DNA from 2 places in the Roseburia rectibacter genome. Region 1 is predicted to be linked to the other one. Evidence: riboswitches for the same ligand, from Rfam matches in the RefSeq annotation. Region 1 holds a riboswitch; the other holds the start of a gene.
What was found. A riboswitch is a leader RNA that binds a small molecule or an ion and turns the genes downstream of it on or off. The one in region 1 is predicted to bind FMN.

Region 1 (16,232 bases):
CAGCCGGGAGAAAGTTTTCAGTATGGTACATCTGCAGATGTACTTGGAGCAGTCATTGAAGTGATCAGTGGAAAGTCTTTTGGAGAATTTTTAAAAGAAGAATTTTTTGAGCCGCTTGGCATGAAAGACACTGCATTTTATGTGCCGCAGGAGAAACAGAACCGTCTTGCAAAAGTGTACCAGAGGACGGAAGATGGACTAAAACTTTATACGGAAGATCATCTTGGTATCATGAATGCAATGAAACAGGAACCGGCATTTGAATCGGGTGGCGCAGGACTGGTTTCAACGTTAGATGATTATGCGAAGTTTGCGTCAATGTTAATGCAGGATGGCTCTTATCAGGGAAAACAGATATTAAAAACGCAGACAGTACGATATATGACAAATGGATCATTAATGCCTTGGCAGCAGGAAGTATTAGATCAGTGCTGGGAGGGGATTCGCGGATATACCTATGCCAATTTATTGAGAATCCAGAAAGACCCTGGAAAATCCCCACTGTTTACTTCAATAGGAGAATATGGCTGGGATGGATGGCTTGGGGCATATTTCTGCAACAGCCCAAAAGACGGTCTTACGATGCTGCTTACCATGCAGCTTAAGGATGCGGGAACGACATCATTGACAAGACGTTTAAAGAATGTGATCTGGAGTGAACTTTGCGGAGGAAGACAGAAATGAATTTTGACTTTATGATGGAATGTGAGATAAAAGATCCGAAAATCAAGACTGCGTACGATGAAATTTACAAAGAGCTTGTGGAAGCAGAAAAGCACTACTGGAAGGAACCACAGCAGAGCGGGATTTTGTTCCGTAAAACGGCAGAGCGGATATGCCGCTTTTATAATGATTATTACGAGATCGGATTTTCGGAAGGTACACTGTTAGAAGAGTTTTTATGTTATACCGACAAAGAAGAGCATAATGTTTTAGTGAGCCGTTTTTTCAGCACTGTCAAGGATCAGAGGGATCGTCTGAATAAATTAAGAGTGCTTGGAGATGACTGTATCTGGGGGGAAGAAGGACCGGACCGTGGAATGGAATTTTGTGACCGCATGGCACAGGATGCAGAGAAAATGGCAGATGCGATGATGGAAGTCATTAAAGACATGTGCAGGCATTTTAATGGCAGAACAGATGTAGATGACAGATTTTTTTTCGTTGACTGGGTACCGGATTATTCAGAAGAAGAAAGATTTCCCAAAAAAGAAGAAGAAAAAAAGAGCAGGCCTTCTATTTTTTCAAGATTTTTTTGTGGAAAAAGCAGTACATAAAGAGGACATGATTTGAAGAATAAGATAAAAAACAGGATATCGAATGCGTATTGTATTTTCTACGCAGGAAATAAGTGATACAGGGTATTGTGTGCGTTTTTTTACATCGCATATGGCTGTCTGGGTATATGCGGATGACAAGCTGATCTATTCGGTGGAACAGTTACACTCGTTTTTTGGTAATTCGCCGGGAGTGATATGGAATTTTGTGGATGTACCGTCAGAGACAGAACAACTTACTGTAATCGTCCGGGCAGCATATCCGCAGGTCCGTCAGAAAAAGATTGATTTTTATGCCGGGGATACCGGACGGATGTATAAATATTTGTTATACAGTTCAGGAGCCGAGGTTATTGTCAGCCTGCTCGAAATTATGGTGGGTGTTGTTTTAATCGGATACTGGCTGATGGCGCATAAAAGAGTTCCAATCGAACGTGATATTTCATATTTTGGTGTCTTTGCGTTATTGACGGGGATATGGTCTTTTAATGAAACAAAGATGGCAACGATCCTGATTCCAAGCCGGACGGCATGTGCATTTGTTTCGGCAGTTTCACTGATGTTGATGATACCGCCGTTTGTTCAGTTTATGAAGTGTTTCTGGAAAATAAAAGACAGATGGATTTCAGAGACGATCTGTGTCATGGCATATCTTAATTTTGTTATTCAGATGCTGCTTCAACTGACAGGAATCCTGGGATTAAGACAGATATCATTGGAAGATTTGGTGTGCTGACCGGTCTGTATAACCGTAATTCTTATGATGAATGGGTAAAAGAAAAACAACAGGCAGATGGAACACTGATCGTGACATTTGACCTGAATAATTTAAAACACTGCAATGATACGATGGGGCATGCGATGGGTGATTCTTATATCAAAAATGCTGCTGAGATCATTTCGCGTGTATTTGGCAGCCATGGAAGATGTTACCGCATTGGTGGTGATGAGTTCTGCACTGTCATTCAAAACAGGGGTGGTTTTGATCTGGAAGAAAGACTGAAAGAACTTGAATTGGAACAGCAGGAGTTTAATCAGAGCCATACGATTCCAAAGATACAGATTGCCTATGGTTTTGCCGGATTTGATGCAGAGAAGGATATGGATTTCGAAGCGGCGAGATCCCGTGCAGATGTTAAAATGTATGAAAAGAAAAGAAAAGAGCATTAAAAGGGGGCAGATAATGTTCCATTCTTTTTTGTTTCTTAAAAAGTACCGGCGTCAGACTTTAAAATTGTTTCTTTAGCGTGTATAATAAAAAGAAGTGGATAAAAGAAGAAAGGCACAGGTCACGAAGATGCAGCAGTGCAAAGAAAATGACAATATCATGAATTATGATACGGTGCGCTTAGATGATGAAAATAATGCAATTATTATCATCGATCAGACGAAACTTCCGGGAAAGATAGAGCTGATCGCTTTAAAGACAGCGGAAGAGATCTGGGATGCCATTTACCTGCTTAAGGTAAGGGGAGCTCCGGCGATCGGGGTTGCAGCGGCATTTGGAATCTATCTTCTGGCAAAACAGAGCGGCGCGGCAGATTATGATACTTTTCATGATGAGTTTATAAAACAGAAAGAGTATTTAGAATCTGCAAGACCGACAGCGGTTAATTTAAGCTGGGCGCTTAACCGGGTGCAGGGCGTTTTAGAAGCGCATGCCGATGAGAATGTGGCGAGAATCAAAGAATATTTAAAAGAAGAGGCAATAGAGATCTGGCAGGAGGATATCCGTGTCTGCAGAAAGATCGGCGAATATGGTCTGACACTGGTAAAACCGGGAGATGGCATTTTAACCCACTGTAATGCCGGACAGCTTGCAACCAGCAAGTATGGCACGGCAACAGCACCGATCTATCTTGGGGAAGAAAAGGGCTATCATTTTAAAGTGTTTGCAGATGAGACAAGACCACTGTTACAAGGGGCAAGACTGACGGCATTTGAATTACAGTCCTCCGGAGTGGATGTTACCCTGATCTGTGATAATATGTCTGCAACGGTTATGAAAAATGGATGGGTCAATGCAGTATTCGTCGGCTGCGACCGCGTGGCAGCGAACGGTGATACGGCAAACAAGATCGGAACATCCGTGGTTGCAGCAGTAGCAAAATATTATAATGTACCGGTTTATATCTGTGCACCGACTTCAACGATCGACCTTAATACAAAGACGGGAGCCGATATTAATATCGAGCAGCGTCCGGCAGAGGAAGTGACTGAGATGTGGTACAAAGAGCGCATGGCACCAAAGGATGTAAAGGTGTTTAATCCGGCATTTGATGTGACAGATCATGAACTGATCGCTGGAATTGTGACGGAATACGGAATCGCACGGGCACCTTATACGGAGTCATTGCAGGAGATATTTAAAAAGCGGGCACAGGAATCAGAAAGATAAGATTGGGCAGAATAAAATATCTGCAGGAATGAAGATAAAAAGGAGTGTATGAGACATGGCAGAAAATAGTAGTTGCAGCAGCGCATCAAGCTGTAGCAGGGAGAGCTGTGAAGGCTGTCCGAGCAAAGCAAAAGGTGGAAACGGAATCGCAAAAGAACCGATGAATCCATCATCCAATGTAAAAAAAGTAATCGGAGTTGTCAGCGGAAAAGGTGGAGTCGGCAAATCGTTTGTGACGGCATCACTTGCATGTGCAATGAAACAGGCCGGCTATAAAGTTGGCATCATGGATGCGGATATCACAGGACCATCCATTCCGAAAATGCTCGGTGTACATGGTCAGGTTGTAGGTACAGAGGAGGGAATGATCCCGCTTGAAGCAGAAAACGGTATCAAAGTAATGTCCGTCAATCTGCTTTTGGATAATGAGGAAGACCCGGTCATCTGGAGAGGACCTGTGATCGCAGGTGTGGTAAAACAGTTCTGGAATGAGACTGTCTGGGGAGATATTGATTACTTATTTGTTGATATGCCGCCAGGAACTGGTGATGTGCCGCTTACGGTATTCCAGTCACTTCCGGTCGATGGTATTGTGATCGTTACCTCACCGCAGGAACTGGTGCAGATGATTGTCAAAAAGGCATACAATATGGCAGAAATGATGCATGTTCCGGTACTGGGACTGATCGAGAATTTCAGTTATTTAAAATGCCCGGACTGTGGCAGGGAGATCAAATTATTCGGTGAGAGCCATATTGAGGATGTTGCAGCAGAGCTGACACTTCCGGTATTTGGAAAGATTCCGTTAGATCCTGCATTTGCAGAAAAGGCAGACGAAGGAAAATTCTATGAGACAGAAAATCCTTACCTGCAGACAGCAGTCAGAGCACTTTCTGCAATGAACCGTATCATGTAAAATAATTACCACTTACCATAGAAAAACGAACCACTTGGTGTAAAAACATTTACATCAGGTGGTTCGTTTTTTATAATGATCTTGTCAGTAAGAAAGAAAACCGGTTTGCTTTAAGTACAAAAATGGGTTGCAGATGAAAAGCAGTACAGTACTGGAGAATGATATGAAAAATTAAAGATTTTTCATACGCAAGATTTGTGCTTCGCACAAACTTGTGATGCGCTTAAAAGCAGCGCAAGAATGGAGATTAGTATGAAAATCAAAATCGAAATGGATGAGCAGGTGGCAGAGGAAGAAGTCATCATCCGCTGCCGTGGTATGACAGAACAGATCGCAGCCATACAAAAAGCAGTCAGTGAAGCGGCTGGTGCAGTTCAGAAGATGGTTCTATACAAAGGAAATACCGAGTATTATCTGCCGATGAACGACATATTGTTTTTTGAGACGGCAGACAGTGGAGTGGTGGCACATACGGGGAATAATCTGTATGAGGCAAGATACAAACTGTATGAACTTGAGGAAATTCTTCCTGGATTTTTTATGAGAGTGTCAAAGTCGACAATCTTAAATACCACCCATATTTTTTCCATCAACCGGAATCTGACGGCGTCGAGCGTTGTGGCATTTGAGAATACACACAAAAAAGTATATGTGTCAAGGTATTATTACAAACCATTGATCAGAAAATTAGAAGAAAGAAGGTTATGTCAATGAAAAAGAAAAATATTGCATGGGGACTGTTTTTTGTATTTCTTGCAGCGGTATATTTAGTGACCAGCAGTACCGGGATTGAAATCGGTGTTGGTTTACCCGGTATTTTTATGACGATCATGTTTGTCTGGCTGTTCGTGGATGGAATAAGAGAAGTAAACTTTTATTCCATGACGTTTGCAATTGCATTTATCTGTATTATTTACAGAAAACCTCTTGGCCTGGAAAGACTGAATCTGACAAACTGGACGATACTTGGTGCAGCATTGCTTTTAAGCATTGGACTTTCGATGATTTTTAAAGATGTCCGGAGAAAGAAAAATTCCTGGGAAAAAACGATAAACTGGGATGAAAAAACAGGTGCATCAGACAGTGAACAGTGCAGCGGAGAGCATATCCGCTGTGAAAATAATTTTGGTTCTGCGATTCGTTATATCAATTCGGATCATTTCTGTGATGCGCGGCTTGAAAACAATTTCGGAAGCATGAGTGTTTATTTTGATAATGCAATGATCGCAGGGGATGCTGCATCAATTGAGGTGGAAAACAATTTTGGAGAGACCAATCTTTATATTCCAAAAGAATGGAAAGTACAGAATGAACTGAGACATTCTTTCGGAGCAGTGGAAGCGATAGGACACAGTGAAGGAAGCAGTGTTGCGGCACTGTATCTGCGCGGAGCGGCGAATTTTGGCGTGATTAAGATTCATTATATTTAGCAGATAAAAAATGTAACAGGTGAAAATCATAAGAAAGAAAAATGCGGTATCCGTGTGTTTGCAGATACCGCATTTTTATTTATTACAACTGATTATTTACTCCTCGTCATCTGCATAGCTTGTATCTTCATGCAGATTCGGGATCATATCAAGACCGCGGTTTGCATCGATCTTTGGATCTTTGCCAAAATGATAATCATTACCTGGCAGGATCGCATTTAAAAGAATACCTGCGATCGCAGCGATCGCTAAGGATGTGAGTGTGATGGAAGTTCCGGCAACGGTAAAAGTAAGACCGTCCGAAAAACCAAGACCACATACAAAGATGACACCTGCGATGATAAGGTTTCTTGATTTTGTAAAATCAACGTGGTTTTCTACTACATTCCGGACACCGATCGCTGAGATCATGCCGTAGAGCATAAAGCTGACACCACCGATGATCGCAGATGGCATGGAACCGATCACCTCAGCCATTTTTGGAATGAAACTTAATATGATCGCATAGCATGCTGCGAGACGGATGACTTTCGGATCGTGAACCCGGCTCAATTCAAGAACACCGGTATTTTCACCGTAGGTCGTGTTGGCAGGACCACCAAAGAATGCCGAGAGTGCAGTTGCAAGACCATCTCCGATCAATGTGCGGTGCAGCCCCGGATCTTCGATAAAATTCTGATCTACAGTTGCAGAGATTGCGGAGATATCTCCGATGTGTTCCATCATGGTTGCAAGAGCAATCGGAGCCATCACAAGGATGGCAGAGATATTGAATCTGCAGATGGAAAATGCAGGAACACCAACCCAGGAAGCTGCCGCAATATTTGTAAAATCGAGAATTGCAGAGCCATCCGCATTTGTCATGCCAAGTGCGTTAAAGATAAGAGCTGCACAGTAGGAAATGATAACACCCATCAGGATCGGGATGATCTTAAACATTCCTTTTCCCCAGATATTAAAAATGATAATGACTGCAAGTGCGATCAGTGCTAAAAGCCAGTTTTTGGATGCGTTATTTACAGCAGAGCCGGCAAGGCTTAAACCGATGCAGATAATGATCGGACCGGTAACGACCGGTGGCAGGAAACGCATGACTTTTTTGACGCCGGCAAGTTTGATGATCAGTGCAAGGATCAGATATAAAAGTCCGGCAACGACAACTCCGCCGCAGGCATAGGACAGTTTGTCAGCATTTGACATATCGGCAAACACACCGGAATCCATGGAAGCGATCGTTGCATATCCACCTAAAAATGCAAAAGAAGAACCAAGAAAAGCCGGAACTTTAAATTTGGTGCAGAAGTGGAAAAATAAGGTGCCGATACCGGCGCAGATCAAAGTGACCTGTACATGCAGTACATCTTCCCCGAAGTAACTGTTGACTAAGATCGGGACAAGAATGGTTGCGCCGAACATGGCGAACATGTGCTGCAGACCGAGCAGCAGCATCTTTGGCATGCCAAGTACTGAGGCATCGCGAATGGGTTCATTGTTCTGATTAGATTGATTCATAAAATCCTCCTTTGTTTTGCGGAGCAAAATGCGACTGCCTATGCAGGAGCAGAAGATTTTCCTCCTTTGTTTTGCGGTTTTATCCCATAAGAAACGCACCTTCGATGGAAAGTGCGTTGTGGAATCAAAATTGGGTTGTATCAGTATTTGTATAACTGCGGACTGGAATCCGGTTCAATTCTCCGGTACAGTCCAGATAAAAAATAACGAGTGTTTCTGTCTGGTAAGGAACAACCCAGAGGGATGCGATGCCAAACGAGCAGAGAATTAATAACCCATATCCGATAAAACTGAGCATAATATAAAGCAGACGCATACGGTTGCCGTGCATGAGAAGTCTGCATTCTTTGAATACCTCACGGCATTTTAACTTAGGATGATCGAGCGTAATATATCCGATAAAATGATAGGTAAGCATAAAATAGCAGCTTAAGATCAGGGAAAGAATACCGGTTACTATTGTGATCACAATAGAAGTAAGTGAAAAATCTACGATTACTGCATAAGTAAAACTGCCGATCACAGGAAGCATGGAGACAAAGATCATCAGCAAAAATATAAATCCTGCGATAAAAAAGCGGTCGGTATTTCTTTTGAATGGATCAAAAATATCACGAAGTCTGAAATCATTTCCGCGTGTCATGGACAGATGGACTTTTGCTACACCACATCCTAATACAAAACTGACAACGGATATGAGAAGTTCTGCGATCAGTGAGATCACAAGCTGCATATTTGTCGGATTATCGCCCATGGAAAAGGAAAAAGGAGATTCGATCACAGTTGCGATCAGTGTTGTGGCAACAAAAGCTGCCATAGGAATACGGTATCTGTCATTTAAAATATCACGTGCAATACGTTTGAGTTCTTTTGATGTGCGTTTCATTCAGTGAATAACTCCTTTTAGATCATACAGCAGTTCTGCTGCGATTAGAATAAATTATAGCATAGGTGGCAGGGGGTTGTATAGATACGGATTTCTGATATAATGTGGAGAATGGAAAAAAGAAACACTTATGAACAGAAAAAAATAGATGACATTTTATATATTCTTGGTCTGAGCAGCGCAGCCATCTGCTGCATGTATCTGCTCATTTCTCAAATAACTGGCTTTCGTATTGAAAACTATCTCTACCCATGCCTGTTCCACGCCGTAACCGGCTATTACTGTCCGGGCTGCGGAGGAACCAGAGCGGTACGTGCCCTCTTTCAGGGACATTTTCTGATATCATTTTTTGAGCATCCGTTTGTGTTATACGCAGCGGTATTATGTGGATGGTTTCTGATCAGCCAGACAATTGAGCGGCTCTCACAGCATAAACTATCAGTTGCAATGCACTATAAAGACCGGTATCTCTGGATCGGACTTGCGATTCTTATTGTTAACTGTGCGATAAAAAATTTGGTTCGGTTTTTCTGGGGTATAAATCTTTTATAAAATTTAAAGCCGCTATTTATTTAAAATATCAGAACTCAATTCTGCGGAAACAGCATATTATAATCAATTCCTAAAGACTTGCAGCTCTCCCGCATCATATTTTCAATGCCGCCATAATAAACGTTGGCGAATACGACGGAATAGATTAACAGCAGAATAATGATACCAAGTGCTACGCTGCTTAAAGCAAGTCCAAGTTTGGCACGGCTGCTAAAAGTTGTCTCACCGCCGCGTGAGAGCAGTGCAAATACAATGCCGAGTGCCCCGCAGATCAGTGCAGGATAAATCAGACAAAATGTTGATAGTGCAATGATGCCCATGATAAAGGAAAGATTTTCCATATGTTTTGAACGCCGGTCTGGCATTGGTCTGTAAAATTGATGATCCATAAAAATCTCCATTCTTGCAAATACTAACAATAGTGTATCATGCAATGTGGAAAAAAACAACGCCACCTTGAATCCATGTGGATATTTCGCTATAATAGATATACTGTGCCGGAGAAAAAATGGAGACCGGTGAAAGAAAAAGGAGCAGCTATGGATATTATTGCAAAGATTTCCGAAGAACTCGGAATCCGTAAAAATCAGACTGAAGCAGCTGTAAAGCTGATCGACGAGGGAAATACAATTCCATTTATCGCCCGTTACCGTAAGGAGGCAACCGGAGCACTCAATGATGAGGTACTTCGTAACTTATATGAGAGACTGACTTATTTAAGAAATCTCGAAGAGCGTAAAGAGACGGTTCTTGCAAGCATCGAGGAACAGGGAAAACTGACCGATGAGTTAAAAGCACAGATATTAGCGGCAGAGACGATGGTCGTGGTGGAAGATCTGTATCGTCCTTATAAACCAAAACGCCGCACCAGGGCAACGATCGCGAAAGAAAAAGGGTTAGAGCCGCTTGCCAGTATCATTACCCTGCAGATGTTAAATACATCTTTAGAGGAAGAAGCAGAAAAATTTGTTGATCCGGAAAAAGAAGTGATGAGTGCCTCAGATGCGATCGCAGGAGCAAAAGATATCATTGCAGAAAGTATTTCAGACGAGGCAGATTACCGAAGCCGTATCCGTGATCTGACTGTTAAAAAAGGACGTTTGGTTTCTGCTGCGAAAGATCCTGAGGCAGAGTCTGTTTATGAGATGTACTATGAATTTGATGAGCCGGTAGCAAAACTTGCAGGGCACCGTATTTTAGCATTAAATCGTGGAGAAAATGAAAAATTTTTAACAGTAAAAATTGAGGCACCGGTCGAGGATATTTTGCGATATCTTGAAAAAAAGGTGATCGTGCGTGACAATCCACAGACAACTCCGGTATTAAAAGAAGTGATAGAAGATGCCTATGACCGTCTGATCGCGCCAGCCATTGAGCGTGAGATCCGCAGTGACCTGACCGAAAAGGCAGAGGATGGGGCAATCAAAGTATTTGGCAAGAACTTAGAGCAGCTTTTGATGCAGCCTCCAATTGCAGGACAGGTTGTGCTTGGCTGGGATCCGGCATTCCGTACCGGCTGTAAACTTGCCGTGGTGGATCAGACCGGAAAAGTGCTTGATACCACAGTCATTTATCCGACCGCACCACAGAATAAGGTAGAAGAAGCAAAAGCAGTTTTAAAGAAGCTGATCTCAAAATATCATATTACGCTGATCTCGCTTGGAAACGGTACAGCATCCCGCGAGTCCGAGCAGGTTATTGTAGAGTTATTAAAAGAGATACCGGTGAAAGTGCAGTACATCATCGTCAACGAGGCAGGGGCATCTGTCTATTCTGCAAGTAAACTTGCAACGGAGGAGTTTCCGCAGTTTGATGTTGGACAGCGAAGCGCAGCATCCATGGCACGCCGTCTGCAGGATCCTTTGGCGGAGCTTGTAAAAATCGATCCGAAATCCATCGGTGTAGGTCAGTATCAGCATGACATGAACCAGAAAAAACTAAGTGAAGCACTCGGTGGAGTTGTAGAGGATTGCGTAAACAGAGTCGGTGTTGATTTAAACACTGCGTCGGCATCATTGCTTGAATATATTTCCGGCATCAGCAAGGCAGTTGCAAAAAATATTGTTGCATACCGTGAAGAAAATGGCCGTTTTGAGGCGAGAAACCAGCTTTTGAAAGTTGCAAAATTAGGACCAAAAGCATATGAGCAGTGTGCAGGTTTCCTGCGCATCAACGATGGAAAAAATCCGCTGGATGCAACAGGTGTGCACCCGGAAAGTTATGCAGCAGCAAAGACACTGTTAGAGCGTCTCGGATATACGACAGATGATGTGAAAGAACGCAGATTAGACGGCATTTCAGGGAAAATATCCGATTATAAAAAACTGGCGGAAGAGCTTGGGGTAGGCGAGATCACACTGCAGGATATCGTAAAAGAACTTGAAAAACCGGCGCGTGATCCAAGAGAGGATATGCCAAAACCGATCCTGCGCAGTGATGTGCTTGACATGAAAGATTTAAAACCTGGAATGATTCTGAAAGGAACAGTCCGGAATGTCATTGATTTTGGTGCATTTGTGGATATCGGAGTACATCAGGATGGTCTGGTACATATTTCACAGATGTGTGACCGCTTTATCAAACATCCGCTTGAGGTGGTAAGTGTCGGTGATATTGTTGAGGTCAAAGTACTGGATGTTGATCTGAAAAAACAGCGTATTGCACTGACCATGAAAATTAATGGTTGACAGATACGCAAAAGATGCATACAATAGAACACGAAAAAAATAATATTAATTCTTCGGGGCAGGGTGATGCAGTAAGATTTGCAGATTCCCGACCGACGGTGACGTAGAGAGTGCTGATCTTATAGGATCAGATTCATTTACAAAGTCCGTGACCTGCTAAGGCAGCTGATCCGGTGAGATTCCGGAACCGACAGTATAGTCTGGATGAGAGAAGATAAGCATGTGAATGATAAGACGTCAGCAAAGACGTTTCTGTTACATGAGAACCCCGGATGATTTGTACATCTGGGGTTTTATTGTGTAAACACGCTTACAATCCCTCGTATATTTTCCGAAAGAGAAAAGGAGACGAGTGAAATGGATGCAACAAACAAAACAGTAACCGTAAAAAGAGTCAATGTGAGATATCTGACGGTGACAGCAATGCTCTCAGCAGTGGCATATATCCTGATGTTTCTGGATTTTTCCGTGCCGTTTATGCCGTCATTTATCAAGATGGATCTCTCAGAACTTCCGGCACTGATCGGATCATTTGCCATGGGACCGCTCTGTGGCGTGATCATCTGTCTGGTTAAGAATGTTCTTCATCTGTTCATTACATCTACGGGTGGCGTAGGAGAACTTTCAAACTTTATTCTTGGTGTGGCATTTGTACTGCCGGCAGGACTTCTTTACAAATACAAAAAGACAAGAACGACCGCACTCATCGGTTCCGTACTTGGAGCAGTGATCATGGGAGCTTTCAGTGTAGTTTCTAACTACTTCCTTGTATATCCGGTATATTACAACTTCATGCCGCAGGAGGCAGTACTCGGAGCATATCAGCTGATCGCTCCGTCAATGAAGAGCATTTTACAGTGCCTGATCTGCTTTAACATGCCGTTTACCTTTGTCAAAGGAATGTTTTCCGTAGTCATTACATTTGTGACTTACAAACACATTTCTCCGATTTTAAAAGGAAGACAGTCATAAGCAGTGAAGCTGATTTCGGTATTTGCCGGTATCAGTAAAACAGCAACTTTGTTTTTCAGGAGAAAAGACGCAGGAAATGCGTCTTTTCTTTTTTTTCAAAAAATGTTATACTAAGCTGATTCTAAAATGGCGGGGGATTGACGATGAGATTGGAATTTGATATAACATTGACCGCAAAGGATATGTTTCGTTTTAACATGTACCAGACCTATACCGGTGCATCCGGATGGATTTCCGTGATCGCAGCAGTGATCTGCTTTATTGCGGCAGGTACGAAATATAGTGAACGCGGGTTGTCCTATGCAGTTCTTGGCAGTTTGCTTGGAGTGCTGATCTTATTTTATATGCCGGTCACACTTTATCTTCGCTCAAAACAGCGTATTGCAGCATCTGAGGTGTTGAAGAACAGCCTGCATTACTGCGTGGATGAAGAAGGAATAACTGTAAAACAGGGGGATGCAGACGCGAAGCTTTTGTGGGATCAGATTTATAAAATGGTGTCTACGAAAAATAATGTGCTGGTCTACAGTAACCGCATAAATGCTTATGTGATACCCAGGCAGCAGTTAGGGGAGAAATATCGCAGTTTTGCAGACCTTGCAAAGGATAAGCTGCCGAAGTACAGGGTAAAGTTGAAGTAAATGGAGGACGGAATGATGAAAGAAACCGTTTATGAGACATTTTCCGCAGCAGAGACACATGCGCTTGGAAAGAAGATCGGGGAGACGGCAGAACCGGGAGATGTGTATACACTAGTGGGAGATCTTGGCGTTGGAAAGACTGTCTTTACACAGGGAATCGCAGACGGACTTGGGATTACAGAACCGGTATCAAGTCCGACATTTACGATCGTACAGGTGTATGAAGAAGGCAGAATACCATTTTACCATTTTGATGTATACCGGATCGGTGATATCGAGGAAATGGATGAGATCGGCTACGAGGATTATTTTTACGGGGAGGGTTTGTGCATGATCGAGTGGGCAAACCTGATCGAAGAAATCCTTCCGGATAAACGATATGATGTGACGATTGAAAAGAATCTGGAAAAAGGTTTTGATTACCGGAAAATTACCATAAAAGAGCATGAGGGCTGCTAAAATAGTTTATTCATGCGGGAATGGAGCTTACAATGAAGATTTTGGGATTAGACAGTTCAGGACTTGTGGCAAGCGTGGCTATCGTATGTGATGATAACATGCTTGGAGAGTATACTGTCAATTATAAAAAAACACATTCACAGACACTTCTGCCAATGTTAGATGAAGTGGCAAAAATGATAGAACTGGATTTGAATACGATCGATGCGATCGCGATCGCAGGTGGCCCTGGATCATTTACCGGTCTTCGGATCGGCTCGGCAACTGCAAAAGGGCTCGGACTTGCATTAGATAAGCCGATCGTCAATGTGCCGACTGTTGATGCGCTTGCCTATAATCTGGTCGGACATGCAGGACTTGTGTGCCCGCTTATGGATGCCAGAAGAAATCAGACTTACACAGGTTTGTACTCTTTTGAAGGCAATGAGATGGAAGTGTTGAAAGAACAGTGTGCAGTTGGTATAGATGAAATTATTTCGATTGTAAATGAGTTTGAACAGCCGGTCACATTTTTAGGGGACGGAGTGCCGGTATTCAAAGAATATATTGCAGAAAACTGCAATGTGCCGTATACGTTTGCTCCTGCACATGTCAATAAACAGAGAGCAGGAGCCGTTGCAGCGCTTGGCATGAAATATTTTTCTGAGGGAAAAGCCACGACCGCTGCAGAGCATAAGCCGGAATATTTAAGATTGTCCCAGGCGGAGCGGGAACGAAAAGAGGGCGGATTAGCATGATCACAGTCAGAGCCATGCAGGTAAAAGATGCAGAACAGGTAAGCGAACTGGAAAGAGCCATTTTTTCACAGCCTTGGAGCTATCAGGGATTTGTGGATTCATTAAGTCTGCCGAATACGGTTTTTCTTGTCGCAGAGGAAAATAATAAGATCCTTGGTTATATTGGAATGTATCTTTCAATTGATGAAGGAGAAATTACTAATGTAGCGGTTGCACCGGAAATGCGGTGCAGGGGAATTGGCGGCATGCTGCTTGCGGAAGCGAAAAAAGAGGCTGAGAGCCGTTCAGTTGGCAAAATTGTACTTGAAGTCCGCTGCTCGAACGACAGTGCAATCCGCCTGTATGAGCGCAATGGGTTTGTGAATCATGGTGTGAGGAAAGGGTTTTATGAACTTCCGAAAGAGGATGCCTATATTATGATATATGGCCAGTAATTGTGACCGGCAGCCAGTAATTCCCACTACATAAGGTATGATATTGCTTATATAATATAGATATCTAGTGTACTGTACATGAATGTTACAGCATGCCGGGCATTCATAGAAAATGTCTGCCTGTATCACAGAATGGGAAGGCTAAAAAAAATGAGCAGAAAAGATCAGAAAATTTACTGTAACTGTTGTGGAAAAGTAATTTGTATGTTATCTGAAAAAGACCATACTTCATTTCTTACTGTGGAGAAGGAATGGGGATATTTTTCTGATAAAAAGGATGGACGGATACACAGAATGGATATCTGTGAGTCCTGTTATGAAAAAATGGTGGGAAAATTTGTGATACCGCCGGAGGAAGAACAGGTAACGGAATTTGTATAACCTGCATTTTGCTCCGCAAAACAAGGAGTAAAATCCTCTCCTCGCCAGTGGGCTCGGATTTTGCTCCGCAAAACAAGGAGGATTGTATGTTAGACGTATGTCTTTTGGGAACTGCAGGGATGATGCCATTGCCGCACCGGTGGCTGACAGCGTCATTGATGCGTTATAATGGAAGCAGTTTACTCATTGATTGTGGGGAGGGAACCCAGATCGCGATCAAAGAAAAAGGATGGACATTTAAACCGATCGATGTGATATGTTTTACGCATTATCATGCGGATCATATCAGTGGATTGCCGGGATTACTCCTTTCTATGGGAAATGCAGAGCGGACAGAGCCTCTTACTATGATAGGACCAAAGGGATTAGAACGCGTGGTCGGGGCACTTAGAACGATCGCACCGGAACTGCCGTTTGAAATACGATATATTGAAATAACAGAACCGGAAGCCGATATAGAAATAAACGGATATCATATCCATGCATTCCGTGTTAACCATAATATTATCTGTTATGGGTATACGGTGGAGATCAGACGTGCCGGAAGATTCTCTGTGGAGCGTGCAAAAGAGCATGAGATTCCGCAGAAATACTGGAACAGACTTCAAAAAGGGGAAGAGATCACCACAGAAGATGGGGCGCATTATACCCCGGACATGGTGCTTGGTGCAGCGCGAAAAGGAATCAAAGTAACGTATTGTACCGATACAAGACCGACAGAATCATTGGTTGCTTCTGCAAAAAAATCAGATCTTCTGATCTGTGAGGGAATGTATGCAGAAAAAGAAAAAATCGCGAAAGCAAAACAATACAAGCATATGACATTTTATGAAGCGGCAGAAGTGGCAAAGAAAGCAGAGGCAACAGAGATGTGGCTGACACATTTTTCACCGTCACTTGTGCATGCGGAAGATTATATGCCGCGGGTAAGAGAGATTTTTCCTAACGCA
Region 2 (16,232 bases), 1.1 Mb from region 1:
TGTTATTTATGGAGTGATTTTGATTGCATTGGGATTGCCGCTGCTTTCAGGACAGAATTCTCCGTTTATTTTACTGTCAGTATTGGGTGTAATGATAGAAACAATAGTAATCATGGCGGTTTATAGTTTGTGCATTGAAAGGAAGTATAAAGAACAATAGAAAACTTCCAGTTTATTAGGATGATAAATTTTATTTTGAATAGGACAGGTGTTTATGAAAAAAAGCGCGAGCGCAGTTTCTGTTATTGGAGGAGCCGATGGACCGACCTCCATTTTTTTTAAGAAAAATGCAAAACTTACTCTAAAACAGAAAATTCAAAGAGCAAAAAATAAAATTAAGCGGTTCTATGTGGATAAAACCCTTTCATGTGAAGGTCATAGTTTGGATGAAGTAATAGAGTATATCGTAAATAGATATGGGTTTGCTGAAGTCGATAAGGATGCTGAAGAATTTCCAGAAGAATATCAGCAGATGAGAGCCTCTTTTATCATTCAATATGCTCCAGAATTATTAGGAGAATCTACTGCCTGTCCTAAATTAAAGAGCGAATCGCCAAAAGATGTGGAGGCTTATATCAGGCAAAGCGAGGATCGAATGCAGAGGGCAATGGAAATCCCTTCGACAGAATTTGATATTGACTTTCATAAATTCAAAAAAGCATTTGATGATATCAATGATACCATGTATATTGTTATCGAAAAAAAATATGCATATATTGGCGGTGGGGCTGGTGGAAATAAAAAGGTGGTTAAAAACTTTCAGAGTATCTATAAAGATATATACAGATATTACGGTGTCACAAAAGAGGATAAAGTAAGCAAATCGGAACGATATAAGGATGTGGTTCGAACCTTGAGTCAGTAATACAGTTTTGCAATCATTCAAGATATAGAAAAAATCTATAAAAAAGGAGCTGAGACACTGCTGATTTTAATCAGATAGTGCGACAGCCCCGAGACCGTTTCAAGTTTTGTGTAAACGCTAAAAACTGATATAAGATTTGTGAATAGTTACAAATGGGCAGAGCCGATTTTCCGGATTCTGCCCATATCTGCATTATACAGGAGTTTTTGGGCTGTCTTTTCTTCTTGCCATAAAAATAACCTCCAAACTGAGTAATTTTATCTTACATCAGTTTGGAGGTTTACACAAACTTTGGGATGCTCCCTTTTTAGGTATTAGAATCCGGGAACGAACCATTTTTAAGGCAGCTTAGAATCCAGAAACATCTGGCACCGCCTGGGCTCTTCTTTACTTCTTCATTACACGCATCAGGTTCACCATCTCGATCGCACCCACAGCGCATTCATATCCCTTATTTCCCGCCTTGCTTCCGGCACGCTCGATTGCCTGTTCAATATTATCTGTCGTGAGAACGCCAAACATAACCGGAATTTTGCTCTGTAAGGAAACGCTTGCAATCCCTTTGGAAACTTCATTGCACACATAATCATAATGGCTCGTTGCCCCGCGTATCACTGCCCCAAGGCAGATCACTGCATCATACTTTCCACTTGCCGCCATCTTCTCTGCGATCACCGGTATCTCAAACGCTCCCGGCACCCATGCCAGATCAATCTGCTCCTCCGGTACATCATGACGCTTCAACCCGTCAAGTGCACCCCCGATCAGTCTTGACACGATAAATTCATTAAACCTCGCTGCCACGATCCCAATCTTAATATCCTCTGCTCCTGTTAATTTTCCTTCTAAAACGTTCATTTTTTTATCTCCTTTTTTATAATGTTGATGTCAGGTTGACACCATAGATACTTAATATTATATTTATCCTCTTATTCAAAACGAAGCATATGCCCCATCTTTTCCTGTTTCGTCCGCAGATAAAACAGATCATACGGTGTCGCCTTCATCTGGATCGGCACGCGCTCTTTGATCTCCATGCCATAATCTTTCAGTTGGTAAACTTTATCCGGGTTATTGGTCAGAAGCCGCAGCGTTTTTACACCGAGATCTTTTAAAATCTGTGCTCCGATGTAATACTCCCGCTCATCCCCCGCAAAACCGAGCGCAAGGTTCGCCTCTAACGTATCCATTCCTTCCTCCTGCAATGTATAGGCGCGCAGCTTGTTCAGTAATCCGATGCCTCTTCCCTCCTGCCGCATATAAAGCAGGATTCCGCGGCCTTCTTTTTCGATCTGTTCCATTGCCGCAGCAAGCTGTTCCCCGCAGTCACACCTCAGAGATCCGAATACATCTCCCGTCAGGCACTCGGAGTGTACACGGCACAGCACATCCTCTCCGTCTCCGATCTCACCTTTTACCAGCGCAACATGATGTTCCCCGTTTAAAATATTCTGATAACCATACGCTTTAAATTCTCCATATTTTGTCGGGAGTTTTGCGACTGCTGCGCACTCTACCAGTTTCTCATGTTTTTTGCGGTACTCCTGAATTGCCGCGATCGTGATAAAACAGATATTCCATTTTTCTGCCAGTTCCATAAGTTCTGTTGTACGCATCATTGTTCCGTCCTCACGCATAATCTCACAGCATAAACCACACTCTTTTAATCCGGCAAGACGCATCAGGTCAACGGTTGCTTCTGTATGACCGTTACGTTCTAACACACCATTCTTTTTTGCAAGCAGTGGAAACATGTGTCCCGGTCTGCGAAAATCTTCCGGTTTTGCATCCTCACTGATGCAATGCCTTGCCGTCATACCGCGTTCCTCCGCCGATATTCCAGTCGTTGTGCCGACATAATCGATCGATACGGTAAATGCGGTCTCATGGTTATCCGTATTGTCTGCCACCATCTGCGGGAGTCTTAATTTTTCACAGATCTCCTTTGACATCGGCATGCAGATCAGTCCTTTTCCATGTGTTGCCATAAAATTCAGATTTTCTGTCGTTGCAAACTCTGCCGCGCAGATAAAATCCCCTTCATTCTCACGATCTTCATCATCTGTCACAAGAATGATCTTTCCTTTTTTCAATTCTTCTAATGCCTGTTCCACTGTATCAAATTCTCTCATTATACTTCTCCCTTTCTATACAAGAACTTTCACTTGATTTTTCTGAGTTTTCAAAATCCATTAGAAAATAAAAACTCCTTCGTGATCTTACTCTCCGTTATTTTTTCTTCCTTCCAGTTCAAAAAATGTTCTATATACTTCCCGATACAGTCATTTTCCAGATTTACCTTATCCCCCGCCTTTTTGTGAGCCAAAACCGTACACTGCGCCGTATGTGGGATAACAGACACCATAAAAGTGGTCTGTGTCGTTTCTGCAATGGTAAGGCTGATCCCATCCACTGCGACAGAACCCTTTTCAACAATGTAGTGCATGATCTTCTCAGGCGCTTTAATGGAATAATAAATCGCGATCTCATCTGATATGACTTCACAGATCGTTCCGGTTCCGTCAATATGTCCTGTCACGATGTGACCGCCAAATCTGCCGTTCGCCGCCATCGCGCGCTCCAGATTCACCGGGCTGCCTGACGCTGCTTCTCCAATCGATGACCTCCGCAGCGTTTCGTGCATCACATCGGCGGTAAAATAGTTTTTTCCAAAAGATGTCACGGTAAGACAGATTCCGTTGACGGCAATGCTGTCACCAATTTTGATATCCTCCAATACTTTTTCTGCCTCTATTTTCAGTCTGGCAGAATTGCCTTTCCGGTCCGCTGTTATGATTCTTCCGACCTCTTCCACAATTCCTGTAAACAAATTTCCTCCCCTCCCTGCCTTTTTACAGTATGTTCAAACCTTATGTATCTATTTCCCTCTCATTTATTTTTCAGCTCCCCGGTGATCAGAATGTCCTCCCCCACCTGCTGTATCCTCTGATTGACCAGATGGTACGCATCATCGGGATGATCCACGCCCATTCCTGCAACCGGACTTTTGGCATCTGCACCGCCAAACAGTTTCGGTGCCACATACGCATACACCTCATTGACGATTCCGGCTTCTAACGCCGACCAGTTCAGCATGGCACCGCCCTCAAGTAATACACTCTCGATCCCGTCTGCTCCAAGCTGCCGCATCAGTTCTTTTAAATCTACTTTTCCATCCGCACGCTCTGTCACTATGATCCGGCATGCATATTTCTGATATTCCCTGATCCTTGCTTCATCTTGGCAGCAGGTTGCAATGATGGTCTTCTGCTCCTCTGCGGTCTGCACGATACGGCTCTTAAGCGGTATCCGCAGTGTCGTATCACAAACGATCCTGACCGGGTCTTTTGTCTGCGGCAGACGGCAGTTTAACATTGGATCATCCGCGATTACCGTGCCTGCCCCAACCATGATTCCGGTCATTTCATGCCGCATGCGGTGTACCTGTTCTCTTGCCGCCTCTCCGGTGATCCATTGCGATTTTCCAGATGCCGATGCGATTTTTCCATCCAGTGTCATCGCATATTTCATCCGCACATAGGGCAGTTTTGTCTGGATATAATGAAAAAATACCCGATTTTGGTACTCACATTCCTCCTGTAAAACTCCTTCCGTCAACAGGATGCCTTGCTCCCTTAACTGCCGGATTCCTCCTCCCGCCACAAGTGGATTAATATCTTTCGCCCCGACAAACACATGGCTGATGCCAGCTTCTATGATCGCCTGTGTACATGGAGGCGTTTTCCCGTAATGACAGCACGGTTCTAATGTCACATAAAGGTCTGCTCCCGCCGGATCTTCTCCCCTGCTCCTGCAATCCGCCAGCGCTTCCCTCTCTGCGTGAAGTCCGCCAAATTTTTTATGATAGCCTTCCCCGATGATCCTGTCCCCTTTTACAAGAACCGCACCAACCACCGGATTTGTCTTTGTCCATCCTCTGCCGAGTTCTGCAAGTTCCATTGCACGGCGCATATATCTTTCCTGTTGCATGAATACATTCCCCTTTCTGCAAGACAGAATCTGCAATCTTTGTTGATTCATGACGATAGAATACACGCTCTGCGAAATTCTATTGTCACAAACAAAAAGGCTCTGAAATAAAACTATTCCAGAGCCTTGTATGCATTCTTACCGATCGTTTAAAACGATCCTTTCAATCCTGCTTATCCATATCTTCTTTCATCCAGACTATACTGTCGGCTTCGGAGTTACACCGAATCATGCCTTGCGGCTCGTGGGCTATACCACCGGTAGGGAATCTCACCCTGCCCTGAAGATCATATTCTGTTTTTATGTGTCCGAGTATAACACTCTTTCTTAAAATGTCAATACTTTTTTACCAGCTTCCCATAAAGATCTGCACCCAATAATAACGATATGGCGCATTCGCATCATAATAATAACCGATTCCAACCTGATCATAAGAATCGCTTAAAATATTAGCACGATGTCCCGGTGAGTTCATCCATCCATTCATAACATCTGCTGCATCGGTATAACCTGCCGCAATATTTTCACCTGCACTGCGATAATTTACCTGATACTTCTTTTCACTTAAAATAGAAAAACAGCTCTCTCCGTTTGGTCTTGTATGCGAAAACAGCTGTGTAAGCTCTTTTGCCCGCTTATCTGCTGCAGCATTTAAGGTATCATTCATTTTCAGAGAAGATTTTCCCTGCGCCTTTCTCTCCTTGTTGATCAGCTTTAGAACTTCTGCTTTCTCTTTATCTGCTTTTGTCAGAACAGCCGCCGGCTTATTTTTTACCGTTACTTTGCAGGTATATTTCTTTTTCCCGACCTTTGCCGTAATTGTTGCTTTTCCTGCTTTTTTTGCAGTCAGTTTTCCACTTTTTGAAACGCTGACTACTTTTTTCTTTGAAGATGACCATTTCACTTTTTTCTGCGCCGGTCTTAATTTAAGCTGATATGTCTTTCCCTTTGTCATCGTCAGGCTCGTTTTATTCAGCTTTACAGCAGATGCCGCTGCAACAGTGACTGGCTGCATAACATCCACTGCGATCATGCTCCCGCTAAATATAAGAAGAATTGCCATCAACATTGCCGTTATCTTTTTCTTTACACTTTTCATTCCTCATCCTTCCTTTCGTACTATATTTATGATGCAAACAGCACCATTAAAATCTTACTCTAACATATAAATAAGTCCAAAACACCCCGCTCCGCAGTTACTCGTGATTGCCGCCGATGCCTCCTGCATGTATACCTGATCGAATTGCTTATATTTTTGCACTTCCTCTAAGATCATGTCTTTCGTCTCTTTTGAACACCCTGCAGACGTTATAAACAAAACTCTCTGATCAATGGAGGCAAACCGCGCCATCTGCGCACGAATATATTTTTTATAAACATTCTCCGTATCACCAAAAAAGATCGCGGACGGCACTATTTTCTTTTTGTGCAGTGACAAAACCGGATGACACTGCAGCATCTCTGTCAGTTTCCAAACCTGCTTATTTAAGAGCCCGCTGCGGTAAAGCTGCTTAGAACTGTCAAGTATAAAACTTGTCTGCACTTTTTTCTGCATCTCATCTAACTTCTGTATTATCTCATCCATATCCCTGTTTTTCAATGACATGTTTGCCGCCTGCATTACCATCAGTCCTGTGCCACTGGATAAATGTCCCGAATCATAGACCTGCACATGGGAAAATCCGGCTGCTGCCTTTCCTGCATTCTCAAATCCCTTTCCCGATCCGGAAGCAATACAGATGTGAAGCACCTGCTCTGCCTCCTCAAGCAGATTTCCAAAAAATGTCTCATACTCCCCGACTGTCGGTGCTTCTGATTTTGCATACTGATCTTTTTCAATATAAGAAAGCAGGCTGTCCGAATGGATTTCCACCATATCCTCAAAATGACCGTATTCCGTGTTTACAAAATAATGCATCATCGGTATTCCAAGCTGCCTTACCACATCATTCGGCAGATCTACCACATTATCTGTACTGATGATCAGTTTCTGTTTTTTCTTCTGCCCTAAAATACGGAATCCGTCCATTTCACTGATCTCATCCGGAGCAACCATATATTCAATACGCTCCTTCGGCAGATAACGAAGCAGCATTGCCTCAAAAAGAATGCCATTGATCGGTTTCGCAAGATAATCGGAAAATCCCATTTTACGATACTTCTCTTCCGCTCCTGACATTGCATTTGCCGTCAGGGCGATAATCGGTGTTTTCCGGCAGAATCCGCCTTCCTGATTGCGTACCAGATCCATGGTTTTTTCTCCATCCATTTCCGGCATCATATGATCCATAAAGATCACATCATAATTATTTTTCGCCGTCAGCTTTAAGCATTCCATTCCGCTGTGTGCTAAGGAAAGCTGGACTTTTGTCTCCCGGAGCAGCTTTTTGGCAACAAGCAGATTCATATCATTATCGTCCACAACAAGTACTTTTGCTTCCGGAGCTTCAAAACTCTTTTTGTAGGAAGACCTCTGATGTCTCGATGAACTGTTGTAGTTGAGATTTCCAAGCGGTGCAGCATTCACGATCTTCTGTGGAATCGTGATCGTAAAAGTGGAACCCTTCTGATAAATACTGTCAACCGTGATCTGACCGCCCATCAGATTTACGAGCTGGCTGCAGATGGAAAGTCCAAGTCCTGTTCCTTCGATTCCTTTCGTATTGCCCTCATTGACCCGTTTAAAACTGTCAAACAGATATTTCATATCATCCTGCCGGATTCCCATACCGGTATCGATCACGGACATTTTTAAAAGGATTTCATCCGTCCCTGTCTGCTCCCCTTCCACAAACAACGTAACAGATCCTTTTTGCGTGTACTTGATCGCATTACTTAAAATATTCGTCAGAACCTGTTTGATCCTCATTTCATCGCCGTATAACATTGACGGCAGTTTTTCGGATACGTTGACACAAAACTCCAGATTTTTCTCATGTGCACGTATCCAGGTCGTATTTACGATCTCACTGAAAAGCTTACCTGTCTCATAACGTGCCGGAACAACCTCCATTTTTCCAGCCTCGATCTTCGACAGGTCTAAAATATCATTGATCAGGGATAGCAGCATCTTACTTGCGCTCTGGATATTATTGGCATTTTCAATAATATCGTCCGACAGATTCTCCTCCCGCAGTGTCATTTCATTTAACCCTATGATCGTATTGATCGGCGTACGGATCTCATGACTCATATTGGCAAGAAAACGGCTCTGTGTATTCATTGCAGCAACTAGCTTTGCCTGCTGTTTTTCATTTTCTTTTCGCTGATACTCATAGAGTGTGATCTGAATAAACATAAATGCACAGGTCAGAAAAACAGTTATAACAGTACTTACAATAATGTCGACGTTAACCACAGATTCTGATTCCATATAAACAATTTTCTCCGGATAAACCATCGCTATATAAAAACAGACCGCATCTGCAATGATCGTTATGACTGTTCCCGCAATAAGTCCTTTTCCGCGGAGCAGAAAAAAGAGTGAGATAAAACCGAGTACAAACCAGAGCGGCATACCGCTTTTTAAACCCCCGGAACGCATAAATGTAACCGGCAGGAAAATCCCATTCAGTCCCAGCATCAGAATAAAGGAACAGATATCATATTGCTTAAATTTCTTTCCCGCCCAGAAAAGCACTCCCATAAAAAATGCCCCGGCAAACAATGCAATAACATTTTTTATTTCCATCCCTTCGGCAAGCGTATAAACTCCGCCTACTGCCATTGCAATCGTTCCAAGCAGTGACATAAACCGGAATAACTGTGCATGAATGGAAACATCTTTCCGGATCAGTACCCGGATAATTCTGTCACTTAACTTATTCATTGCACGTCACCTCCCCATTTTTTTAATGTTTCTGCCGCACTGAAAAAATCAAACAATCCGATCTGTTCTGTCATATCAGTGATGATCTGTGCATCCGAATCCGTCAGTGAACTGCCTGCTTCATTTTTTACGTTTTCCAGCAGTTGTATTGCCTCCTCCTGATCAAAATTATCGATCGCAGCCGCTAATTTCTGTAGCAAGGTCTGTTCTTCTCCCTCTGCCGTTACATATTTTGACAGTCCATCGAGAATCGCACAATAATCTGCTATCAGCTCCACATGGTTTTGTATGATATAATTTTCATTTTTATGCTCACATGCTTCCTGCATTCTCTTTGCTTTTGCAGAAAGATCTTTTGCGCCGATCGTCAGGCTCTGTCCTTTCAGAGAATGTATGTTGATCTTATAATTTTCCCAGTCTTTTTTATCATACAACTCCTGCAGTGTCTGGATCTGGCTTCTTCCCTGTTCATAAAAACACTGTACGATCTCCATATAATCCGCTTCATTATCGTCAAAATAGGAAAGTCCTAACTTATGATCAATACCTGCCACCTCAAAATTCTCTTCTTCTGATAACCCGCTGGATACTTCCTTGCTTCCATTCTGTCTTTCTTCTGACTCACCGGATACTTCACTGCTTCCATTCTGTCTTTCTTCTGACTCGCCGGATACTTCACTACTTCTACTCTGTTCCTCTTTGGACTGACCAGATATTTTCTCAGTCACTTCCGTTTTATTTTTCTCTGCTTCCCCTGTATCTTTTTCAATAAATGCACTTAAATATTTGCGGAGGACACGTTCCATTGCTGACTTTTCAATCGGTTTCGCAACAAAATCATCAAATCCTTCTCTTATCAGCATCTCTCTGGCTCCGCCTATCGCATTGGCAGTCAGTGCTATGACCGGTATCTTTCTCTCCCTGAATCCCGGCAGTTCATGAATCCTGTGCATACATTCCACACCATCCATTTCCGGCATCATGTGATCCATAAACACAAGATCATAGCTTCTGTCACTTATTTTCTCTATGGCTTCTTTGCCGCTTAGTGCCGTATCGATCGTAATTCCATAATGGCTAAGCAGGCTTGAAACAACTTTTAAATTCATGGCACTGTCATCCACAGCGAGAATTTTTGCTCCCTTTATGCGGAATCTGTCATGGTGCCACCTTTCATCATAAGCATCCTGCTGAAGTTTTTCGCCATTTAAAACAGTGGCAATTGAGAACACATGGATTGGGCGGTAAATAAGCTGTACTTCTGATCCGACTTTCTGCAGATCACAATCCCTGTTTGCCATGACAACTACTTTCATTTTGTCGGTCAGGCTGTCAAAGTAACTCTGTTCCTCAAAATATTCCACATCCGCAACAAACAGGAACTGAAATGTTTCATGTTCGATACGGTTCTTTAACTCATGCATCGTAGAGCAGCGCACAGCATCTACATGAAGCTGATCGATCATCCTCTGTATACATTCAAGATAACCGTCACGAAGCTGCCCAAAGCGATATCTTTCGAGATTCATATAAAAAACGATCTTTTTATCCCCTGCATCACGTACAGATACAAGCGGCATATCCGTCAGTACTCTCTGCGGTATGATAATGGAAACGGTTGTCCCCACATCAGGAACACTCTCGATATGCATATGTCCATTCATCTTTGCGATCATTTTGCGTGAGATCGCAAGTCCTAAACCAACACCTCCGGCTCGTCTGTCGCGTGTTGTATCTACCTGATTGTATGTATTTTCCAGTGCATCTATATTTTTCTCACTCATGCCGATTCCGGTGTCTTTTACCTTCACCATGAGATTGATACCATATGGTTCCTTGCGGGCGCCAACAAACAAAATGACACCTCCGGCATCCGTAAACTTGATCGCATTGTTAATCAGATTTAAAATAATACGGTAGATCTTCTGACTGTCCCCAAGCAGATTATTCGGGATATCTGCCTCGCAATCCACAATGATCTCAAGATTCTTTTCTTTATTCCACACATGTGCCATATTTACCACATCATTGATCACAGATGTGATATTATAAGGCTCCTCCACAAGCTCCATTGTATCATTTTCAAGTTCTGAGAAATCCAGAATATCAGACACTAAGGACATCAGATTCCTGCCTGCGACCGTAATATCATATAACTGCTCTTTGGTCGTATCATCCACTTTCGCATCCAGTAACTCTGAGCCGATTCCGATGATCGAATTTAACGGTGTGCGGATCTCATGTGAAATATTTGCCATAAAATCATCTTTTGCATGTTCCGCTTCTTCAAGTTCACGCATTGCCTCGTCAAGTTCGATTTCATGCTGTATACGGTTCTTTAACTGTTTATTTTCCATGAGTTCGAGGATGATGATCGCAAGAAACTGCATAAAAAATTCCATTTCCCGTACCGGATTATCATAATTAACTTTATCTAACAGGAATGTATCAAGACCAAACAAAAGAAGCGTTGCTGCCAACGAAATATAATTAATCTCGATCAGATCAAAAAGAGACAACATCACGACACTTGCCGCAACCGTTGCCATGGTAAGAGACGATCCATCCGTAAAAACTGTATATAAAATAATGTTCATCCAGATCATTACCGAACAAAATAATTTTGCCAGTTTTGCGGATCGTCCTAACAGAATCCGAAGCCCGATGCTTGCCAAAAGTCCGCAGACTACCACTGCAGCTACCCAGCTAGGCCATTTTAAGTAAACTGCTGCCATTACCATATAAACCGTATATATGGTATAAAGTATGTACGGGATCAGTCCCGCTCTGTCTTTCCTGATTTCTCTTTTCATAACGTTTCCCCTCATTCACTGACATCCGTAATTTTCTGCTGTAATTCACAAAAAATTTCTGCAAGGTTCGGATCAAACTGGGAACCGCTGTTTTCCTTTATTATTTCAAATACTTTCGATGCGGGACGGATTGCTTTTTTGTAACACCGTTCCTGATAAAGTGCATCAAAAACATCTGCAAGCGCCATGATCCTTGCACATAACGGAATCTCCTCCCCGGCTAATCCATCCGGATATCCTGTACCATCCCATCTTTCGTGATGGTGTCTTGCTATTTTTCTGGCAATATCCACATATTCCTCATGTTCCACAGTTCCTATGATCCCGTCAATGATCTCACAGCCATCTACGGTATGCCTTTTCATGACAGCAAACTCCTCGTCAGTAAGTCTTCCCGGTTTTAAAAGGATTGCATCCGGCGTCTTAATTTTTCCAATGTCATGAAGTACCGATGCTTTTACCGTATTGAGTTCATAATTATAATCAAGTATATCTGCATAAAGTCCCCGCTCACGCAGCGCCCTCGTCAGAATCCGCACATAGTTCTGCGTATTTTTTACATGAAGTCCTGTGCTGTTGTCACGGCTTTCGATCAGGTTTGCGATACCGGTGATCACCTCATCCTGCATGCGCGTGATCTGGGCAACCTGTGATGCAACCATATCTTCTAAATGATTCTGATACTGTTTATTCTCCAGAATCCGTTTCACACGGCTTACTAATACCTGTGAGACGAATGGTTTTCCGACAAAATCCATCGCCCCTGCTTCAAAACATTTTGTCTCTGTCTCCGCATCATTATCACCGGTCAGAAACACAACCGGTATCGCAGCTCCATTTTCAAGTTCGCGAATCTTTGTCAGTGTTTCAAATCCGTTCATTTCCGGCATATTTACATCCAGAAGGATCAGATCCGGCGTCACTTTTGAAAGAAGTGATAATGCCATTTTCCCGGATGTAGTCGCAGAAATTCGAAATTCTTCCCCAAGAATTGTCTGTGCTCTTTTCAGATTACCCGGATCATCATCTACCAAAAGGATCAGTTCCCTGTTTTGTGTCTGCATACGCTTCTCCTTTGTAAAAACCTGAATTACCCTGCTCTTTTATACATAAGAATGATCGACTTTTATAATGACATAACAGTTATTTCCAAGACGATCTCTCACCTGTGATGTAATGCGTGCAACCAGCTCGTCATCCTGTATATGAAATTTATATGGTATCAGAACATCAAAAATAATATTCGTATGTGTAAGCCCCGTCACAACACGGAAATCATGCATATTGATCTGCTCATCGATTCCCTTGATAATGGATGTCACTGCAGCTTTCATCTCACTGACATGTTCATCTGATGTCACGATCGGATCCATATGTATCGTCGCATCACAGCCTAACTTTTCTTTTAATTCATTTTCAACATTATCAATAATATCATGTATCTCTAAGATATTTCCCTCTGCCGGAACTTCCGCATGCAGCGACACCATCTGTCTTCCAGGACCATAATCATGCACGATCAGATCATGAATCCCGCATATCTCCTCATGTGCCATTACGATCTGATCAATTTTCTGTACAAATTCCTCTTCCGGCGGCTGTCCCAAAAGTGGATTTAACGTATCTTTTGCTGCACCAATGCCTGCACACAAGATAAATACACCCACCAGCACACCACAATAGCCGTCCACATAAAGCCCTGTAAAATGTCCGATCAAAGTTGCTGCAAGTACCACTGCCGTTGCACAGGTATCACTCAGGCTGTCGGTTGCTGTTGCCTTCATTGCCGCAGAATCAATCTTTTTTGCCACCCCGCTGTTATAAAGATACATATACAATTTTACGAGAATCGAAACAATAAGGATCACAACCACCATTACGGAAAACTCGGTTTCTTCCGGATGAATGATCTTTACCAGCGAATCACGGATCAGCTCATATGCCATCAGAAGGATAGCTGCCGCAACGACCAGTCCCGACACATATTCAATCCGTCCATGTCCGAACGGATGCTCCGGGTCCGGTTTTGCCCCGGCTAACTTAAATCCGATCAGTGTGACTGCCGAAGATCCTGCATCAGACAGGTTGTTAAATGCATCTGCAGTTACAGCGATCGAGCGGCTGATCGTCCCTGCCAAAAATTTACCACAGAAAAGCAGGATGTTTAAAAAAATCCCCACCATACCACAAAGCATTCCGTACTCCTGCCTGATTTTCGCTTTATCCTCTTTTTCCCTGATAAAAAACTTTGAAAGAAATGTTATCATGTCTGCCCCCCTGCACCTGATGTTTACCTTCTGTCTGTCAAACTCTTTTTTATAAATTTTCTACTTAATTTTTCTGATATCCTGCAGCGGCCAGTAAATGACTTCACCCTTACCGAGTATCTTATCAATGCTTACATATTTATTATCCCAGTAACGCGCATCCCAAGAATCATTACGGTTATCTCCAAGAACCAGATAGCAGTCATCCGGCACTTCAAATAAATATGGTCCCGTCGCCACTGTCCATTCTTCTTTTAAATAATCTTCCTCAAGCGGTGTCTCATCTCCATCAATATAAATCTTTCCGTCCTCGATGCGGACTTCCTCTCCCGGCAGTCCAATGACCCTTTTTACATAAAGTTCTTCCTCGTCATCCGGATAATGGAAGATCACAACATCCCCCCGCTCCGGTGTGCTCTTTAAAAATGCCAGACGGTTTCCGATCAGACGGTCTCCCGGCATGATCGTATTTTCCATTGATCCTGTCGGCACATCCGCATTGATGATCAGATAATTTTTGATCAGAAATGCCGCTCCGATTGCTAATGCGAAAGTCAGAACCCAGCTTAGGATTTCCCGTGCTGCACCCGAACTTTTCTGTTTTTCCTCTATATTTGTCTCGTTATCCTGTCTTTTTGTTTCCATCTGTGTCCTCACTTTATGCCATAAATGCTTTCTTTATGCAGCAAAATATTTTGTATTAAACATCATTTTAGCACATTTACATTAAAATAAAAACCTTCTTTTCTGAAATCATCTGATGAGCTGCTCGCCAAATGCTGGTTTGTGGGTGACATGAGTCGCCCGTCCAAATGGTGAGTCGCAGGTTTGTGAATGGCATCTTGCGCAAAGCCGGAGTTAATTTTGGTTCCGTTGTACGAAAATAAGAAAAGTCTAAGTGTGTCTGGGTTAGATTTTCTCGGAGTGACGTGACCGGCAACAACGAGTCATCCATGACTCGATGCTGCCTTGTTCTGCCATCCGTGGCAGAACATCACTGTGTATCTACAGACACACTAAGATTTTCTAATTTTCTCCCAAAGTCACAAAATTACTTCGGCTTTGCGCAAAATGCCAATCGTCGGGTTGTGAACACCATTTGGGCGGGCGGTTCATCTCAGAATTGGGGCGTTGGTGTGGACCTTTTGATATTCGCTTGAATGAAAATATGCTTAAAATGCTAATGTGCTGTATCATTAATATTTATCCTAATGAATTGCTAGAATTTTTATCTGCTACATTGCATAATACGGATTACTTGGTAAATTGCCAGACCAAATAACACAGAATATTTTTCAAATGTGTATGGCAATAAACATGGGCATAACGGGATACATTGAAGTTTTTTCAGCATTATCAAACCAATAATAATCTATTAAACATAGTTATTTGAAAATGTTGTTTAAGCAGATTCAGACATAAGACACTAAAAATTTACGCACCGCCCAGTGTTGTAAAATGAGTTCCCCGGCAAAGGGTGGTTCACAGCCTTGCGGCTGGCAAATCGCATCAAACCAGGATTCGTTTTGTGACTTTGGGAGAAAATTAGAAAGTCTTAGTATGCCTGCCCGAAATACAGTGTTGTGCTGCCACGGACGGCAGCACAAGTCTTAATGTGCCCGGATGGCACATTTAAGACGCACACGTCACTCAGCCACAACCTAACTCAGGCATACTTAGACTTTCTTATTTTCGGACAACGGAACAAAACAGTCCCGGCTTGATGCAATTTGCCAATCAAAAACCCCCCGGAACCACCCTACACGAGGAAACTCATGTCACCCGCAAACCAGCATTTGTCCGGCTTTTTCTAAAACATATATCCAAAAAAAGCCACACTGCCGGTTCAATGTCACTAAGTTAACATAAAATCAGCAGTGTGGCTTTTTGTCTATGATTCTATTGCAGGCTGCCATTTGTCATCTGACAGCTTTTATTATGATTGAACTTAAACAGCAAATCTTAATTCTCTGACTGACAATTGATAAAATCGGCTTAGTCAGCAAATAATGCTGTAGAGTAGTAGCGGTCACCACTGTCCGGAAGAAGGGCAACGATTGTTTTTCCTTTGTTTTCCGGGCGTTTTGCAAGCTCGATCGCTGCATATAATGCTGCGCCGGAAGAAATTCCGACTAATACACCCTCTGCTTTTGCAAGTTCTTTTCCGGTTGCAAATGCATCTTCGTTTGCTACCGGGAATACCTCATCATAAATTTTGGTATCTAATACTTCCGGAACAAATCCTGCACCGATTCCCTGAATCTTATGAGGGCCTGCAGTTCCTTTGGAAAGAACCGGAGATGTCTCAGGCTCAACTGCTACAACCTTTACATCTTTATTCTGGGATTTTAAGTACTGACCAACACCGGTAACTGTTCCACCGGTACCAACACCTGCAACGAATATATCTACTTTACCGTCTGTATCTGCCCAGATCTCCGGTCCTGTTGTCTCAAAGTGAGCCTGTA

Region 2: linked by a shared signal. The riboswitch ahead of ribD (bifunctional diaminohydroxyphosphoribosylaminopyrimidine deaminase/5-amino-6-(5-phosphoribosylamino)uracil reductase RibD) and the one ahead of H8S51_RS04165 (ECF transporter S component) in region 1 are both predicted to bind FMN.

The regions. Positions count from the first base shown of each region.
Region 1 covers NZ_CP092473.1:872,944-889,175, forward strand. The annotation lists gene H8S51_RS04100 (serine hydrolase domain-containing protein) at 1-684, shown strand, start outside; gene H8S51_RS04105 (hypothetical protein) at 681-1,277, shown strand; gene H8S51_RS04110 (hypothetical protein) at 1,321-2,013, shown strand; gene H8S51_RS04115 (GGDEF domain-containing protein) at 2,007-2,447, shown strand; gene mtnA (S-methyl-5-thioribose-1-phosphate isomerase) at 2,575-3,675, shown strand; gene H8S51_RS04125 (Mrp/NBP35 family ATP-binding protein) at 3,731-4,591, shown strand; gene H8S51_RS04130 (LytTR family DNA-binding domain-containing protein) at 4,844-5,305, shown strand; gene H8S51_RS04135 (LiaF transmembrane domain-containing protein) at 5,302-6,021, shown strand; gene H8S51_RS04140 (uracil-xanthine permease family protein) at 6,118-7,533, opposite strand; gene H8S51_RS04145 (DUF975 family protein) at 7,658-8,419, opposite strand; gene H8S51_RS04150 (DUF2752 domain-containing protein) at 8,531-8,971, shown strand; gene H8S51_RS04155 (hypothetical protein) at 9,007-9,360, opposite strand; gene H8S51_RS04160 (Tex family protein) at 9,511-11,658, shown strand; FMN riboswitch at 11,704-11,878, shown strand; gene H8S51_RS04165 (ECF transporter S component) at 12,016-12,630, shown strand; gene H8S51_RS04170 (YcxB family protein) at 12,774-13,271, shown strand; gene tsaE (tRNA (adenosine(37)-N6)-threonylcarbamoyltransferase complex ATPase subunit type 1 TsaE) at 13,287-13,730, shown strand; gene tsaB (tRNA (adenosine(37)-N6)-threonylcarbamoyltransferase complex dimerization subunit type 1 TsaB) at 13,763-14,467, shown strand; gene rimI (ribosomal protein S18-alanine N-acetyltransferase) at 14,464-14,901, shown strand; gene H8S51_RS04190 (hypothetical protein) at 15,052-15,282, shown strand; gene H8S51_RS04195 (ribonuclease Z) at 15,369-16,232, shown strand, end outside.
Region 2 covers NZ_CP092473.1:3,757,987-3,774,218, forward strand. The annotation lists gene H8S51_RS17230 (hypothetical protein) at 1-160, shown strand, start outside; gene H8S51_RS17235 (hypothetical protein) at 215-865, shown strand; gene ribH (6,7-dimethyl-8-ribityllumazine synthase) at 1,253-1,723, opposite strand; gene H8S51_RS17245 (bifunctional 3,4-dihydroxy-2-butanone-4-phosphate synthase/GTP cyclohydrolase II) at 1,795-2,997, opposite strand; gene H8S51_RS17250 (riboflavin synthase) at 3,048-3,695, opposite strand; gene ribD (bifunctional diaminohydroxyphosphoribosylaminopyrimidine deaminase/5-amino-6-(5-phosphoribosylamino)uracil reductase RibD) at 3,755-4,855, opposite strand; FMN riboswitch at 5,033-5,147, opposite strand; gene H8S51_RS17260 (CAP domain-containing protein) at 5,202-5,954, opposite strand; gene H8S51_RS17265 (DegV family protein) at 6,009-8,684, opposite strand; gene H8S51_RS17270 (hybrid sensor histidine kinase/response regulator) at 8,681-11,497, opposite strand; gene H8S51_RS17275 (response regulator) at 11,509-12,561, opposite strand; gene H8S51_RS17280 (cation diffusion facilitator family transporter) at 12,601-13,764, opposite strand; gene lepB (signal peptidase I) at 13,825-14,409, opposite strand; gene cysK (cysteine synthase A) at 15,760-16,232, opposite strand, start outside.